DNA from 3 places in the Clostridium pasteurianum DSM 525 genome. Region 2 is predicted to be linked to each of the others. Evidence: riboswitches for the same ligand, from Rfam matches in the RefSeq annotation. Region 2 holds a riboswitch; each other region holds the start of a gene.
What was found. A riboswitch is a leader RNA that binds a small molecule or an ion and turns the genes downstream of it on or off. The one in region 2 is predicted to bind thiamine pyrophosphate.
Positions count from the first base shown of each region.

Region 1: linked by a shared signal. The riboswitch ahead of thiC (phosphomethylpyrimidine synthase ThiC) and the one ahead of thiT (energy-coupled thiamine transporter ThiT) in region 2 are both predicted to bind thiamine pyrophosphate.
Region 3: linked by a shared signal. The riboswitch ahead of thiW (energy coupling factor transporter S component ThiW) and the one ahead of thiT (energy-coupled thiamine transporter ThiT) in region 2 are both predicted to bind thiamine pyrophosphate.

Region 1 is NZ_CP009268.1:3,594,956-3,600,319, reverse strand. Features, by position in the region: gene CLPA_RS16235 (tetratricopeptide repeat protein) at 1-1,316, opposite strand, end outside; TPP riboswitch at 1,479-1,578, shown strand; gene thiC (phosphomethylpyrimidine synthase ThiC) at 1,702-3,003, shown strand; gene thiS (sulfur carrier protein ThiS) at 3,097-3,291, shown strand; gene CLPA_RS16220 (thiazole synthase) at 3,397-4,161, shown strand; gene thiH (2-iminoacetate synthase ThiH) at 4,174-5,283, shown strand; gene CLPA_RS16210 (thiamine phosphate synthase) at 5,286-5,364, shown strand, end outside.
Region 2 is NZ_CP009268.1:2,783,831-2,789,194, forward strand. Features, by position in the region: gene CLPA_RS12685 (DUF445 domain-containing protein) at 1-550, opposite strand, end outside; gene CLPA_RS12690 (ABC-F family ATP-binding cassette domain-containing protein) at 680-2,593, opposite strand; gene CLPA_RS12695 (cation diffusion facilitator family transporter) at 2,911-3,765, shown strand; TPP riboswitch at 3,820-3,918, shown strand; gene thiT (energy-coupled thiamine transporter ThiT) at 3,989-4,657, shown strand; gene CLPA_RS12705 (MTH1187 family thiamine-binding protein) at 4,673-4,978, shown strand; gene CLPA_RS12710 (tRNA threonylcarbamoyladenosine dehydratase) at 5,155-5,364, opposite strand, start outside.
Region 3 is NZ_CP009268.1:3,280,788-3,286,151, reverse strand. Features, by position in the region: gene CLPA_RS14850 (hypothetical protein) at 1-2,429, shown strand, start outside; TPP riboswitch at 2,643-2,747, shown strand; gene thiW (energy coupling factor transporter S component ThiW) at 3,057-3,608, shown strand; partial or broken gene CLPA_RS14840 (hydroxyethylthiazole kinase) at 3,571-3,988, shown strand; partial or broken gene CLPA_RS22165 (ATPase) at 4,214-4,345, shown strand; gene CLPA_RS14835 (DUF2200 domain-containing protein) at 4,654-5,004, shown strand; gene CLPA_RS14830 (hypothetical protein) at 4,967-5,364, opposite strand, start outside.

The DNA of each region.
Region 1 (5,364 bases), 810 kb from region 2:
TTATTATTTTCACTATAATAATTATATTGAAGAATTTCATTATCTGTATTATACAATGCAATACCAAAAATAGATATATCAATAAAATCTCTAACGCTATTGCATAGAATATTCAATATTTTATCTAAATTTAAAGTAGAAGTAATTTTTTGTCCTAGCTCACTTATTATAGATATATTTTTAATACTTTCTATGAGTTTTTCAAATCTTTTTCTGAAATTTTCACTCTTCTTCATTATGTTAAGTTTTTCTTCTTCTAATTTCTGGAGTTTAATTTTTGAGTTAATATTATTAAGTCTCTGAGTACATATAACTTTTTCTAATTTGTCGTGATATTTAAAATATAACTTATAATATTCATAAGCTTTATCATCATTTTTTAACTCCTCGTACAAACTAAAAAGCTTTTTGCACACTTCTATGGTTTTAAAAATAATATTATTTTCTACAGATATATTAAAGGCAATTTTTAACTTGTCTAATGCCAGGGAGAGATTTCCTCTATTTTTAAGATAATCACTGTAATCTAAAAGTATATTAATCTTGTAAAATAAAAAAGTTTCTTTTAGGTCTATATTTAATGCTTTACAAAAATATTCATTTGATTTTGTAAAATTTCCTTTTTTTTCATATATAAGAGCTAATATTCTGTATACTTCTGGTAAGACTAATTTATAATTGAAAGAGTTCATTATTTCAATGGATTTATTTAAAAGTAATATTGCCTTATCATAATTTCCACTTAAATAATTCATTTCTCCTAGATTATATAAGGACACTCCAAAGGTAGATTTATAATTTAATTTTTTATCAAAGGTAAGGGCTCTATTATAAAATTTAAAGGCATTTTCATAATCTTTAAGATTTTTATAGATTTCTCCTATATTAGTAGAAGTTTTTGCAAGATAGAATTTGTAATTGTATTTACTGTAGTAATTTTTATTCACAGACATTTTTAAAGCAGTTTTTTCTGCATCATTATAGTAATCAAAGCTTTTTTCATAGTCTCCTAGATTAAGCAAATTATTGCCTATATATATTAAGGATAAAACTTGTATATCACAAATATCTTCTTTTCTTGATATACTTAGAGATTCAAAAAGGAGGGATAGAGATTTTTCATAATTACCTATGTTGGTTAAAGCTTCACCAACCCTTAGGAGTGAAACAGCCATACCTATAGTATGATTAAATTTTTTACATAATTCATAAGAGTTATTGCCAAATTTTATTGTATTAATGGAATTTTCATATTTAATTTTATCAAGTTTTTCTAAAATCTCATTTATGGTAGTTGCATTGTCACTGTTAATCATAACAATTAATCACTCCAATGTGTTGATAAATTTTATATATTAAAAATATAACAATAAAATGATGTAAATTCAATTATTACTTGATATTTGTACATTAATAAAGTTGAAAAATAATTTTACAATTATAAATTTTAGGAGTATAATGTTATTAAAAATAAAATATTTATTTGCTAGGGGTGCCAAATTGGCTGAGAAGGAAAAATCCTAACTCTATGAACCTGATATGGTTAACACCATCGTAGGGAAGCAAGGGTTTGTATATTATAGAATTACAAAGCTTGCTTTATGCAGGCTTTTATTATACGCATAAAGAGAACAAACCTGATGTTTATCCTGCATCAGGTTTGTTCTCTTTTTAAATTTAAAAATAAAGGAGTGTACTATTATGAATTATACAACACAGATGGATGCAGCAAGAAAAGGAATTATTACAAGAGAAATGAATATTGTTTCAGAAAAAGAAAAGATAGATGTAGAAAAATTAAGAGAATTAATTGCTGAAGGAAAAGTAGTTATACCAGCTAACAAAAATCATAAGTCTTTAGATCCAGAAGGTATTGGAGAAGGTCTTAGAACTAAGATAAATGTAAATTTGGGAATATCAAAAGATTGTTGCAGTATAGAAAAAGAATTAGAAAAAGTTAAAGTGGCTATTGAGATGAAAGCAGAAGCTATAATGGATCTATCTAACTATGGAAAAACTGAAAATATGAGAAAAAGAGTTGTAGAAATGTCTACAGCAATGCTTGGAACTGTTCCCATGTATGATGCTATAGGATTTTGTGATAAGGAACTTCAAGATATAACTGTGGATGAATTCTTTGATGTTGTGGAAAAACATGGACAAGATGGAGTGGATTTCATTACAATTCATGCAGGCCTTAATCGTGAAACTGCAAAAGCGGTTAAAAATAATCCACGATTGACTCAGATAGTATCTAGAGGTGGAAGTCTCTTATTTGCATGGATGGAACTAAATAATAGAGAAAATCCATTCTATGAATATTATGATAGACTTTTAGATATCTGTGAAAAATATGATATAACTATTTCATTAGGAGATGCTTGCAGACCTGGTTCATTAAAGGATGCTACAGATCCAGCACAAGTTAAAGAACTTATAACATTAGGGGAACTTACTAAAAAAGCTTGGGAAAGAAATGTACAAGTTATGATAGAGGGACCTGGACATATGGCACTTAATGAAATAAAGGCAAATATGTTACTTGAAAAAAAATTATGTCATGGTGCACCTTTTTATGTGTTAGGACCTTTAGTTACTGATGTAGCTCCAGGATATGATCATATTACTGCAGCTATAGGTGGAACAGTGGCTGCTTCCAGTGGAGCGGACTTTTTATGTTATGTTACTCCAGCAGAGCATTTGCGTTTGCCATCTCTTGAAGATATGAAAGAAGGAATAATTGCCTTTAAGATTGCAGCACATGCAGCAGATATAGCTAAGGGAATAAAGGGAGCTGTTGAGTGGGATAATGCCATGAGTAAAGCTAGGGCAGAGCTTGATTGGGAAACTATGTTTGATTTAGCTATAGATAGCGATAAGGCTCGTAAATATCGTACGGAATCTTCACCAGAAGATCCAGAAACTTGTACAATGTGTGGAAAAATGTGTTCTATGAGAACAATGAAAAAAGTGCTTAATAATGAGACTTTAAATATAAAATAGAATTTGATTCACAATAGGATTAAAGGGCAAAATTCTTTTTAGTTCGTCTTTTCTCCTATTGTAAATATATGAAGTTTGAGGGAAGTGAATCATATGGTTGTTAACGGAAAAGAAATGAATTTCAGAGATGGTATAACTATAGAAGAATTGTTAAATGAACTCAAAATAGAGGCTTATAAAGTGGTGGCAGAAGTAGATCTAAACATTATAGATAAAACAGAATATGCCACAACTAAGCTTACTAGCGACTCTAAAGTAGAATTAATAAGATTTGTAGGAGGAGGTTAAGGTATCTAGTCTAATAATTTATTAAATTTAGAATTAAAAAATATTAGCATAGCATACTTAATTAATTTTTTACTTTAATATGCTTAAAGTTAGGAGACAATTAAAATGGATGAATTTATTATTGGTGGTACAGAGTTAAAAAGCAGACTTTTTATCGGTAGTGGAAAATATTCTTCAAATAAAGTCATACCAGAACTACTGGAAAAGAGTGGGGCACAAGTTATTACTGCAGCACTTAGAAGGGTAGATTTTGAATCACAAGAAGAGAATATTTTAAATTATTTAAAAAAAGATACAATAATAATGCCTAATACTTCAGGAGCGAGAAATGCAGAAGAAGCTATAAGACTTGCAAGAATTGGAAAGGCAGCAGGATGTGGAAACTGGGTGAAAATAGAAGTTATTTCAGATAATAAATATCTTCTTCCAGATAATATAGAAACAATAAAGGCTACAGAAGTTTTAGCAAAGGAGGGGTTTGTAGTTTTGCCATATATGAATCCAGATCTTCCTGATGCAAAGAGAATGTTAGAAGTTGGTGCAGCTGCAATAATGCCTTTAGGTTCACCTATAGGAAGTAATAGGGGTATTAGAACAAAAGAAATGATTAGAATTCTAATTGAAGAAATAGATCTTCCAATAGTAGTAGATGCAGGTATAGGTAAACCATCAGATGCTGTTTTAGCCATGGAAATGGGGGCATCAGCAGTATTAGTTAATACAGCATTGGCTACTGCAGGAAATCCTGTGCTTATGGCGGAAGCCTTTAAACTTGCCGTTGAAAGTGGTAGAAAAGGATATTTAGCAAAGGCTGGTATGGAGAGAGAATACGCTGAAGCATCTTCACCTTTAACAGGATTTTTAAGATAGGGGGATGGAATAATGAGTTTTTTTGATGTAGCTGCTAGATTACAAGATTATGATTTTGATAGCTTTTTTAATAGTGTAACCAAAGAACAGATTGAATATATATTATCTAAAGATACACTAAGCAAAGAGGACTTTATGTGTCTTTTGTCACCAGCAGCAGAGGACTATATTGAAGTCATGGCACAAAAGGCGCATAAAATAGCAATTAATAATTTTGGCAGATCTGTTACCTTGTATACTCCTATATATATAGCTAATTATTGTGTTAATAAATGTGCATACTGTGGATATAATGTAGAGAATGATGTGCACAGAAAAAAACTTACTATGGAAGAAATTGAAAAAGAAGCACAGGCAATATATGCTTCTGGTTTAAGGCATATAATTCTTCTTACTGGTGAATCAAGATTTCATAGTCCGGTGTCTTATATAAAGGACGCTGTGAAATTATTGAAAAAATATTTTAGTTCTATCTGTATTGAGATATATCCTTTAGAGGAAAATGAATACAGAGAACTTATAGAAGCAGGGGTGGATTCACTTACTATATATCAGGAAACTTATAATATGAAAAAATATGATGAAATTCACTTAGCAGGCCCTAAAAAGAATTATAGATATAGAGTAGAAACTCCTGAAAGAGCTGCAAGAGCTGGAGTAAGAGGAATGGGTGTAGGGGCACTTTATGGACTTGACAGTTGGAGAAAGGAAGCTTATTTTTCCGGACTTCATGCAAGATACATTCAGGATATGTTCCCATACATGGAGATAAGTATGTCTGTACCTAGAATAAGGCCTCACGCAGGAAGTTTTACTGACATTAAAGATGTAACTGATAAAAATTTAGTACAGATAATGCTTGCTTTCAAAATATTCCTTAAAAGGTCAGGAATAAATGTAACTACTAGAGAATCAGCAGAGCTAAGAGATAATCTTATACCACTTGGAGTAACTAAAATTTCAGCAGGAGTTTCTACAGAAGTAGGAGGACATTCTTGTAAAACTGAAGATCAAGGAGAAAAACAGTTTGAAATTTCAGATAAGAGAAGTGTAGGAGAAATAAGAGAAATGCTTAAATCAAATGGATACTGTCCTGTCATGAAGGATTGGGAGTATGTGTAGTTATGAATAGAAAACTCTTTATAATTACAAATAGAAAACTTATAAAAAAAGGTGATTTATATACAGTAACAGAAGCCTGTG
Region 2 (5,364 bases):
TAACAGCTGAGTCAATAATTTTGTCTATAAATATATCATCATAACCTCTAATAGAAGCCCAGCAGAAACTCTTGTATAATAATGGACTTATTTTAATATTCTTTAAAAAATTTAAAGCAAAATCATATATTAAACTGTTCTCACCTTTAAATATCTTATCTTTATAAGGAAAAAATTCATCAATAGATTTTATTAATGCTGCATCAACTTCTTTAGATTTTATGAATCTTATTATAATTCCTGCCAAATTATAGCTTTTTAGTTCATCTTTTATTTTCTCTTTACTCAATAACTCTTTTTCTATTGTATCTATAATAGTTTCTTCAATTCTATTTCTGTTTTTATTTATAATATCCGTTCTAAATAAAAACTCCGGCCAATTCATATTAAAGGGCTTTTTAAATATAGCTGTTATTCCAAACCAATCTGCAAGTCCCCCTATAAGTGCCGCCATACAGCATCTTGAAATAAGTTCAGCTGCAAAATTATCCTTAAATGCATAGGAAATTAGAAAACCAATAGCAAATATTAAAAGAAGTAAATTTGCCAACCTTCTATTTTTTTTATGCAAAATTTATCACCACTTTAATTTTTATGTTTTTCTATATTTTCATCAAAAAATTTATCACATATTTTTATTTTAACCATAAATAAATCAAATTAACTATATAAAAATATTCTAGCCATTTTTATTATTAATCTTTTCTGCTAAATCATTTAAATACACCCATCTATCTAAAAGATAATTCAAATAATTTTCTGTTTCCTCTTTTTTATTCATTAATTCCTGCAGGACAACATAATCACTAGAGGATTTACTTATCTCTTTATTTATTTCTTCTAAAGTACTTTCAGTATTGGATATATTACTATCTATCTCTTCATATTCTTTCTGCTCTTTAAAAGTAAATTTCAACATCTTGCCCCTTTTATTTCCTCTATGCTCTTTTTCCTGTTTAACTTGCTTTTTTGCTTTGCTATCTTTTTCTTCATCAATTGTATTGTGAAAATTAATATAATCTGTATAATTACCTGTATGCTCTAATATTTTTCCATTTCCTTCAAAGGCAAAAATCTTGTTACTTATTTTATCTAAAAAATATCTGTCATGGGATACAGCTATAACAGTTCCTGTAAATTCTTCTATGTACTCCTCTAATATAGTTAATGTTTCTATATCCAAATCATTAGTTGGTTCATCTAGGAGTAATACATTTGGAGCATCCATTAATACCTTTAAAAGATATAATCGCCTCTTCTCTCCACCAGAAAGTTTAGATATAGGACTATACTGCAAAACACCTGGGAACAAAAATTTTTCCAGCATTTGCGATGCGCTTATAAGTGTACCATCTGATGTACGCATATATTCTGCTGTTTCCTTTATATAATCTATTACCCTCAAGCTTTCATCTATATCTCTGTATTCCTGAGAAAAATATCCCAATTTTACAGTTTCACCAATTTCTACACAGCCCGAAACAGGTTTTAATTTTCCCGAAATTATATTTAAAAAAGTACTCTTTCCCATACCATTAGGTCCAACTATACCTATTCTATCTTCTTTACCTATTATGTAGCTAAAATCTGATATCAAAACTTCATCCTGAAACTTCATACTTATATTATCAATTTCTATTATCTTTTTCCCAAGTCTTGTATTTCCAACTGATATTTCAACTTTTTCATTGCTTATATCTATATTCTCATCTGTTAAAGATTTAAATCTATCTAGCCTGGCTTTTTGTTTTGTAGATCTTGCCTTTGCACCTCTTCTTATCCATTTAAGCTCATTTCTTATTAGATTTTGTCTCTTTTCTTCCTTAGCTTCCATTTTACTCAATCTATCCAATTTACTTTCAAGATATTTACTGTAATTTCCCTCATAGCTGTATAATTTTCCTTTATACAATTCCAATATTTCATTGGCAACTCTATCAAGAAAATATCTATCATGAGTAATCATAATTACTGATCCTTTTCTTCCATTTAAATAGTTTTCCAGCCAGCTTACAGTTTCATCATCTATATGATTAGTAGGTTCATCCAATATAAGTAAATCACAAGGTGATATGAGAGCCCCTGCCAATGCTATTCTTTTTCGTTGCCCTCCTGACAGTTTTTCTACATTGTCTTCAAAATTGTTTATGCCAAGCTTTGTCAAAATAGTTTTTGCATCACTTTCAATGTTCCATGCCTCTAATGTGTCCATTTTTTCTGAAAGTCTGTTGAAATCACTTTGAAGTATAGTATCCTGAGGATTTTTAGAGAGTTTCTCCACAACTTTTTCGTACTCCCTTAATAATATCATTATTGGTGAATTACCTTTAAAAACAGCTTCAATAACCCTATCATCCTTTGTAAAATTTGTACTTTGAGACAGATACTCTATTCTTAATTTATTCTTTTTTATAATTTTTCCTGTATCCGCAGTATCTATTCCAGCTATAATCTTTAGAAGAGTAGATTTTCCAGTACCATTAACTCCTATCAATCCAATTTTTTGTCCTTCATTTATTCCAAGTGAAATATCATTAAATAATATTTTTTCTCCATAACTTTTATTTATATTCTCAAGAGATATTAAATTCATCTAGTATCTTCCTTTCCGTATAATCCATATCAAATTTTATATTAATATTATTATACCTTTCTTAATTATAACAAACTTATATATACAGAGTAAGTCTTTTAAAATTATGTTCATTTTTATAATTTTACGTAATAAATAAATTCAATTAGTTTACCTGAATACTGCAAAATCAATTTCCATTCAATATCAATTGACAATCATAATCAATAATTATATAAATATTTTTTTGTGAACAACTCTTATATAATCACATATAATAAAACATAATGATTTTGTTTCTATTATCAATTGAAATAATTATAACTGGAGAGATAAAAATGAACAAACAAAATGGTGCTTTTTTATCTATAGCATCAAATAGTATACTGGTTATATTTAAAATTTCCGCAGGAATATCTATGAACTCCATAAGTGTAATATCAGAAGGAATTCATTCCTCTATTGATTTAATTGCTAGCCTTATAGCTTTTTTTTCTATAAAAAAAGCTAGCAAATCAGAGGATAAAGATCACCCTTTTGGTCATGGTAAATATGAGAATGTATCTGGTTTTGTTGAAGCCCTTTTAATTTTATTTGCCGGAATTATTATAGTATATGAATCTTTAAATAAACTCTTTTCTGGTTCCTCCATAGAAAATATACATTCTGGATTACTAATTATGTTTATTTCCACTGTAATTAATCTCATAATTTCTCTTAATATATTGAGAATATCAAAAAAAGAAAAATCCATTGCTTTAGAAGCAGATGCCCTACATCTATTGACTGATGTGTTTACTTCTTTTGGTGTATTTGCAGGTCTTATAGTTTTAAAAATAACTGGTTTAAGAATATTTGATTCAATTTCAGCTATCATAGTTGCCTCTTTAATCATAAAAACATCTATAAGTCTCGTAAAAAAATCCATGAAAGATCTAGTAGACAGTCGATTATCTTCTGAAGATATAGGTAAAATCTTAGATATTATAAAAAAGTATCCCGAAGTAAAATCTTATCATAAACTTAGAACACGAAAAAGTGGCTATACCCGTGAAATAGACCTTCACTTGCTTGTAGATTCAGATTATTCCTTAATAGAAGCTCATAATTTATGCAATTTCATAGAAAAGGACATAAAAACTATTTTTCCTGATTCTAACACACTAATTCATGTGGAACCATATCATCAATAAAACAATATTGTAAACCTCTTGCTATTGTAATATAATTTATAAGAACATAATTTACAAATTAGCTAGGGGTGCCTAATGGCTGAGAAATGGTGTTCATTAACCCTCAGACCTGATCTAGATAATTCTAGCGTAGGAAAGCATTTTTTCTTTAGCCCTTTATTATATTATTTAATCTTTTAACGACATTAGGTCTCCTAGTAAAATTATTATAGGAGGTTTTCACATGAATTTTTTTAATTTAAAACTCTTTCCTGTTAAAGTTTTTTCATTAACGCAAAATTTAGCTGAGATACTGAAGCATCCTACAGCTATAATCACTTTAATAGGCGTACTAATTCTAATTTTTGTATTCATAAAAATCAAAAGGATTAAGATAACGCCTAAAATTACTACTAGGATCGGGATAGCCCTGGCTTTATCTGCAGTACTTCAAATTTTTAGGCTGTATCATTTCCCCCAAGGCGGCAGTGTAACCCTTGGAAGCCTAGTACCTATACTTATAATAGCATTGATATATGGTCCAGAGATTGGTTTTTTAACAGGGTTCCTCCATGGAATAATTACTTTATTCTTAGATCCTTATATACTTCATCCTATACAACTGCTGTTTGATTATCCCCTTCCATCCATGGCACTTGGTCTGGCTGGATACTTTAAATCTAAAAAAGTAATTGGAGCCATAGTTGCTATTTTTGCAAAATTTATATTTCATTTTATATCTGGAGTAGTATTCTTTGGAAGTTTTGCTCCAAAGGAAATGTCTCCAATAATTTATTCTTTAGTTGTAAATGGCACATTTATGCTTACAGATGGTATAATTTGTGTATTCTTAATTGCATTATTACCAATAAGTATGTTAAGTAAAAATGAAAAAAATAATGTTTACAGATAGAGGAGATGATAATATATGGTAATTGCAGATATAGCCGTTATGCCCTTAGTTCCCGCTGTTTCAGAAGAAGAACTATATAGGCAGGTAGACGCAGCCATTGACTATATAAAGAATAGCGGCTTAAAATATGAAATAGGAGCTATGAGTACCACCGTTGAAGGTGAATATGATGAAGTCTTTGAGCTTATAAAAAAAGTTCACCGAATTCCCTTTGAAGTTGGCAGTGAAAGAGTAATAACCGTAGTCAGAATAGATGAGAAAAAAACTGGATTAACTATAGAAGATAAATTAAGGCATCATAAAAACAGAAAAAGCAGCTAAAATTATTTTTCATAGTACATTTTTCTCATAAATTAATTATTGAGATTTGTCAATCTAGAAAAGCTGCAAAAATTTATATAACTAAAAATCATACAGCTTTTCTGGATTATTCATAGAACAAGCATATACCTGCCTATAAAATTCAGTTCCCATTATATATCACTTAAAATATAAAATTAACTAATCCCTATTATATCCTTTATAACTTCTCCTCCTATTATCATCCCAGCTACAGGAGGTACAAAAGATATACTCCCAGGTATCTGTCTTTTAGCAAGACATTTTTTTGTTCCTCCAGTACACACACAGCCTTCCTTGCAAGTTATAACTTCATCTTCTTTAGGCTTTAAGGGAATTTCTTCAGAATATAAAACTTTTAAAGACTT
Region 3 (5,364 bases), 500 kb from region 2:
AAAAAGATATCAGTATAATTTACGGAATGGAATGGCTAAAGAAAAATGGGTATCCATTAGAAAAGAACGAAAAGCTTGTAAAGGATAATCCTTTTATTCCATACTCCTTAATAATGGACTCTAAGGAAATTGAACTTTTTGAAAAAGAGCTTTTGGATATATTTACTTCTTCTCCAATATCAATAATAAATAGAAGAGAGCTTGAGACGAGTACTAATATTATGAATGGAGACATTGCCCATTTAAATGGAATTAGCTTTTTTATATCCTTTAATAATAAACTGTTAAATGAAAGTGAGCTTTTAAAGCTGATAGATGCTAAAGTTAAAGAAGCACAAGCAGTACAAGTAAAGATAAATGAAAAGAGTGAAAATATCGCTTTTTACGAAGAAAAAAGAAACATAATAAAATATTCAGCTTTGACTTTAGAGGTATACGAAGGGTTAAAAAAAGAAATCAGCAATTTAAAAGTGGAAGCTTCTGAATTAAGAGAAAGAGAAATTGCTTTAGAAAAGAGTATATTAAGCATTAAGGATGAAATAAAAAATTATAAAGAAAGAGTACAGCTTTTAGAGAAGGATATTCAAAAAAATATTGATAAAGCAAAAGCGTTTAAAGAACTTTTAGAAGCCTATGAAAAGTATAAAAAGAATAAAATTTCTTTAGCGAGAGTGCTGGAAGGCCTAAGTGCAATACATAATCAAATAGAAAAAGCTGAAAGCAGAATAAGCGATATTGAAAAAGGAATAAAGGAATGTAGCAGTGCGATTAATTTTTATAATATTGAAGAAGAAAAAGCTTCAAAGGGACTTGCAGAGTTTAATATTTATAAATCAGGAATTTTAATTGAAAAGGATAGGGAAGATTTAATATCTGAATATAATGCCTTGACAAAGGATATTACAAGTTCAGAAAAAGAATTAAAAAATAAAATAAATAAGCTTAATGAAGAATTTAATGGGATACATAGCGAGCTTATTTTAAAAGCTGATAAATATGAAGTAAAAGAAGTTGAGTATACTAATGAAACTTTTGATACTCAGAAGGAGTTTGAATTAAAAGATGAACTTCAAAAAGAAAATGAAAAATACAATAATTTAAAGGATGAACACAATAAATTTGATAAAGCACATGGTATTGCTGTAAGTAAATTAGAAGATTTAAAGGGTAAGCTTAAAGCTAAGTTTAATAAGGAAGAGCCTAAAACAAAGAGTTTATTAATAGATAAAAATTTTAAACTAGAAATAGAAAAACTGAAATTAGAGATTGTGGAAACTAATAGTAAGAAGTCAGATGTTAATAAAGTTAAAGCAAAAATTGAAAATAATTTAACCAGCTTGAATGAGTTTAATAATTTAAATGTTACAGATAAAGTTGATGTAAACATAGACTTAAATGAATTAGATAGTGCTGTAGGAAAACTAAAAAGAGACTTAAATAATGTAAAAGCACAAGAAAATGAAAGAGAAAAAAATCTCACAAATTTAGTTGTTGATACTGAGATAAAGGATGAATTTAAACAGGAAAGCTTGTTTAAGGAGCCAATTCAGACGCTGAAGAGTTTAATTGGAAAACCAAGAGAGTTTAAGGAGCAGCTTAATTTAGTTGTTAATTCTTATGGGTTGATTATGGAAAAGTTGATGGCAGACATTGAACTCATAGAAAAAGAAGAGGGGAAAATATTAGAGAGCATATTAGAATATATAAAAGATGTTCATGAGAATATTGAAAAGATAGATGGCAATTCATCCATAACTATTGGAACAAAAAGATTAAAAATGCTAAACATAAGTGTATCTGCTTGGGAAGAAAATAAAGAGCTTTATAAGGTAAGGTTAAAGGAATATATTGAGAGAATAAGAGAGCAAAGCATAAAAGCTTTAGAGCAGAATGAAGATATAGAGGATATTATCAGCAATAATATCAATATAAATAAGTTATATGATGGAGTTGTTGGAATTGGAACAGTAAATATTAAATTATACAAAATAGAAGAGGATAAACAGAGACAGATTTCTTGGGATGAAGTTTCGAAAAATTCAGGGGGAGAGGGTTTCCTTTCAGCATTTGTAATATTATCAAGCTTATTATCCTATATGAGAAAAGATGATAGTGATATCTTCAGTAGAAAGGAAAGCGGCAAGGTGCTTATAATGGATAATCCTTTCGCACAAACAAGTTCTGCCCATCTTTTAAAACCATTAATAGACATTGCTAAAAAGAGCAATACTCAACTTATATGTTTTACAGGGCTTGGAGGGGATTCCATATACAATAGATTTGATAATATTTATGTTTTAAACCTTATATCCTCTAAGCTTAAAAGTGGTGTTAAATACTTGAAAAGTGAACATGCGAAAGGTGAGGAAGAAAAGGAAGAAATTATAGCATCAAGATTTAAAATAGAAGAGCAAATTAAATTGTTTTAAAAATTTATTAATTGATGAGAATATACAGAAATTAAGTATTGAAGGAAAAGATGTTCTGACAATAAATGTTCCAAGAGCAAATTACAAACAACGACCTATATATTCGAACGAAAATCCATATAAGGGAACTTATAAGCGCAATGCTGATGGTGACTGTAAATCTACAGAAGATTTGGAGATTGTGTTGAATTTAGGAAAATTATGTGATATAATTTTTTTCAAAAGGGGAGCTTGTAATGCAGGCTGAGAGGAAGTTTAAGCTTCGACCCATAACTTGATTCGGATAATGCCGACGTAAGGAAATATTTGATTTATGCTGTTTGATTAGTTATTTTATGAGTATAAATGGAATATGCCTTATTTGGTATATTCCATTTTTTATGCTTCAAAGAGTATATCTTTCACAAGCTGAAGAGGAGCATCCTTAGCTTGTATGGCAAAATATAACTAAATAGCGAGGGAACTTGTGTTTCAAGGTGAGAGGAAGCTTTTGAGCTTCGACCGACTTTATGATGTTGTCATATAGGAAATTGCTGTTTAGTTATGCTGTAATTATGCTTTCGTGATGGATTTATTTTCTATATGACATATTTAGAAAATAAATTTATTAGGAAGGTGTTTTTTATTATGGAAAGAAACTCAAAGCTATTAAAAAGAATTATGATGGCAATGATGGTGGCCATGGGGGTTGTAATTTCACCAATCCTTCGAATTGAAGGAATGTGTCCTATGTCCAGCGTTATTAACATTGTATGTGCTGTTATTCTTGGACCTTGGTATGCATTGCTTTGTGCTGTAATGATTGGAATATTAAGAATGGCTGTTATGGCAATTCCTCCTTTAGCTTTAACTGGTGCAGTTTTTGGTGCTTTCTTGTCTGGAGTTTTATACAGAGCATCCAAAGGAAATTTGATTTTTGCTGTTTTAGGTGAGGTTATAGGAACTGGTATTATAGGAGCTTTAATGTCATATCCTGTTATGACATTTATTTGGGGGAGAGCAGGGCTTACATGGCTGTTCTATGTTCCGTTGTTTTTTATGGCTACAATTATTGGAGGAATAATTGCATTTGCTTTTTTACAAGCATTAAGCCTGTCAGGTATGCTTGCAAAAATTCAGAGAAGTTTGGGGGAAGAAGCATATGATAAACAGCCTATTGGAAATAAAGAAGAATATTAAATTTAAAAAACCGCTTATTCATTATATTACAAATCCAATTTCAATAAATGATTGTGCAAATATTATACTTGCCCTTGGTGCAAAACCTATTATGGCTGAACATCCTTTAGAGGTTTCAGAGATTTAAAGCCTTTGCAGCTAACCTTGGAAATATAACGGATATTAGAATGGAATCTATGCTTATTTCAGGTGAAACAGCTTTTAAAAGAAAAATTCCCCAAGTGATTGACCTTGTAGGTGTAGGCTGCAGCAGTCTTCGTTTAGATTATGCAAAGAAATTTATTTCACAGTGCCATCCCAATGTCATTAAGGGTAATATGTCTGAGATAAAAGTAATCTGGGGTACTAATAGTAGTGCAAAGGGAATTGATGTTGGCAAGTTCGGGCAAGCCCTCACTATAGGGACTGACATTATAGGATAAACTGGAAGTTTCTGCTTGCTAATGCTTTAAATTCAGCTAGCAAGGATCTGATTTTCAGTCATATCTCGTTATTTTTAACATAAGGCTTGTGTTTTGGTAAAATAAAGAAAAGTATGTTTATATAAATCATTTTTTAGATTATACTATATAATAAAGGTGTTAATTTTATTGGAGGTGATGTTATGGAAAGATAGTAATCTTCAAATTAAATGTGCATGAGAGGCTATAAAACTTATAAATTTTTATATTAAAAATAGTATATCCTTTAATCAAGAAACTACGCTTTCGGGTAAAAGTATTATTAAAAACATAAAACAATATCAATTTATTCCCTATGACAGGCAGGAAGAATTTTTTGAAGACCTTTTTAATCAGCATATTAGTAAAGGTACTTTAGCTTCAATAAATCAATCCTGTTATGATTCTTTAGAAACTGTTGAGAATAATATAAAAGAGGCTCTAAATAATGATGAAAGTAGGAAATAGCAGAGGCAGAAGAATTAGTTAAGAAATTAGCCTAGACCTCCAAGGACATAGAATGGTAAATATTACTGAAACATTTCAATTTGTTTGTATAAGTATGAGTATAATGTATAATCGTTTTATAAAAGGAGAATTTCAAAATGGAGAGAACACGCATTTATACAATGTCTTTTTCAAATATCTATGGACTTTATATACAAAAAGTAGAGAAAAAAGGAAGAACAAAAAATGAAGTAAATGAAATCATTTTTTGGCTTACCGGTTATGATAGAGATTCATTACAACAACAAATAAATAATGAAGTGAATTTAGAAACATTCTTTAAGCAAGCACCTCATATTAATCCGAATGTTTCACTCATCAAAGGCGTTATTTGTGGATATCGGGTGGAAGAAATAGAAGATGAATTAATGCGACAAATTAGGTATTTAGATAAATTAATTGATGAGTTAGCTAAAGGTAAAACAATGGAGAAAATATTAAGAAAATAAAATAATAAGGTATTCCTATTACCTTACTTTCATCTTTGGCTTTTATAATCAAGCCTTTATTAGATATTTCTTCAATAGAAAAAATACTATTGTATTCAATTTCTATAATTGGAAAATTCAATTGTTTTTTTGCTATATAATTATCTGAAATTATTAATTCATATGTGAGCAAAGATTCTTTTTGTTTTCTTAATCCTTTTTGTATTGATATTGTTAATACTATAGATATAAAAATAATTACACTAAAAAAAGTTAATATACTTACTGCACCGCTTCTCGAACTTATATATATCCCAATAACTAAAGCTAGTATACATAAGGATATTGTTCGTAGAAATATTCTAGACATGGATTTATTAA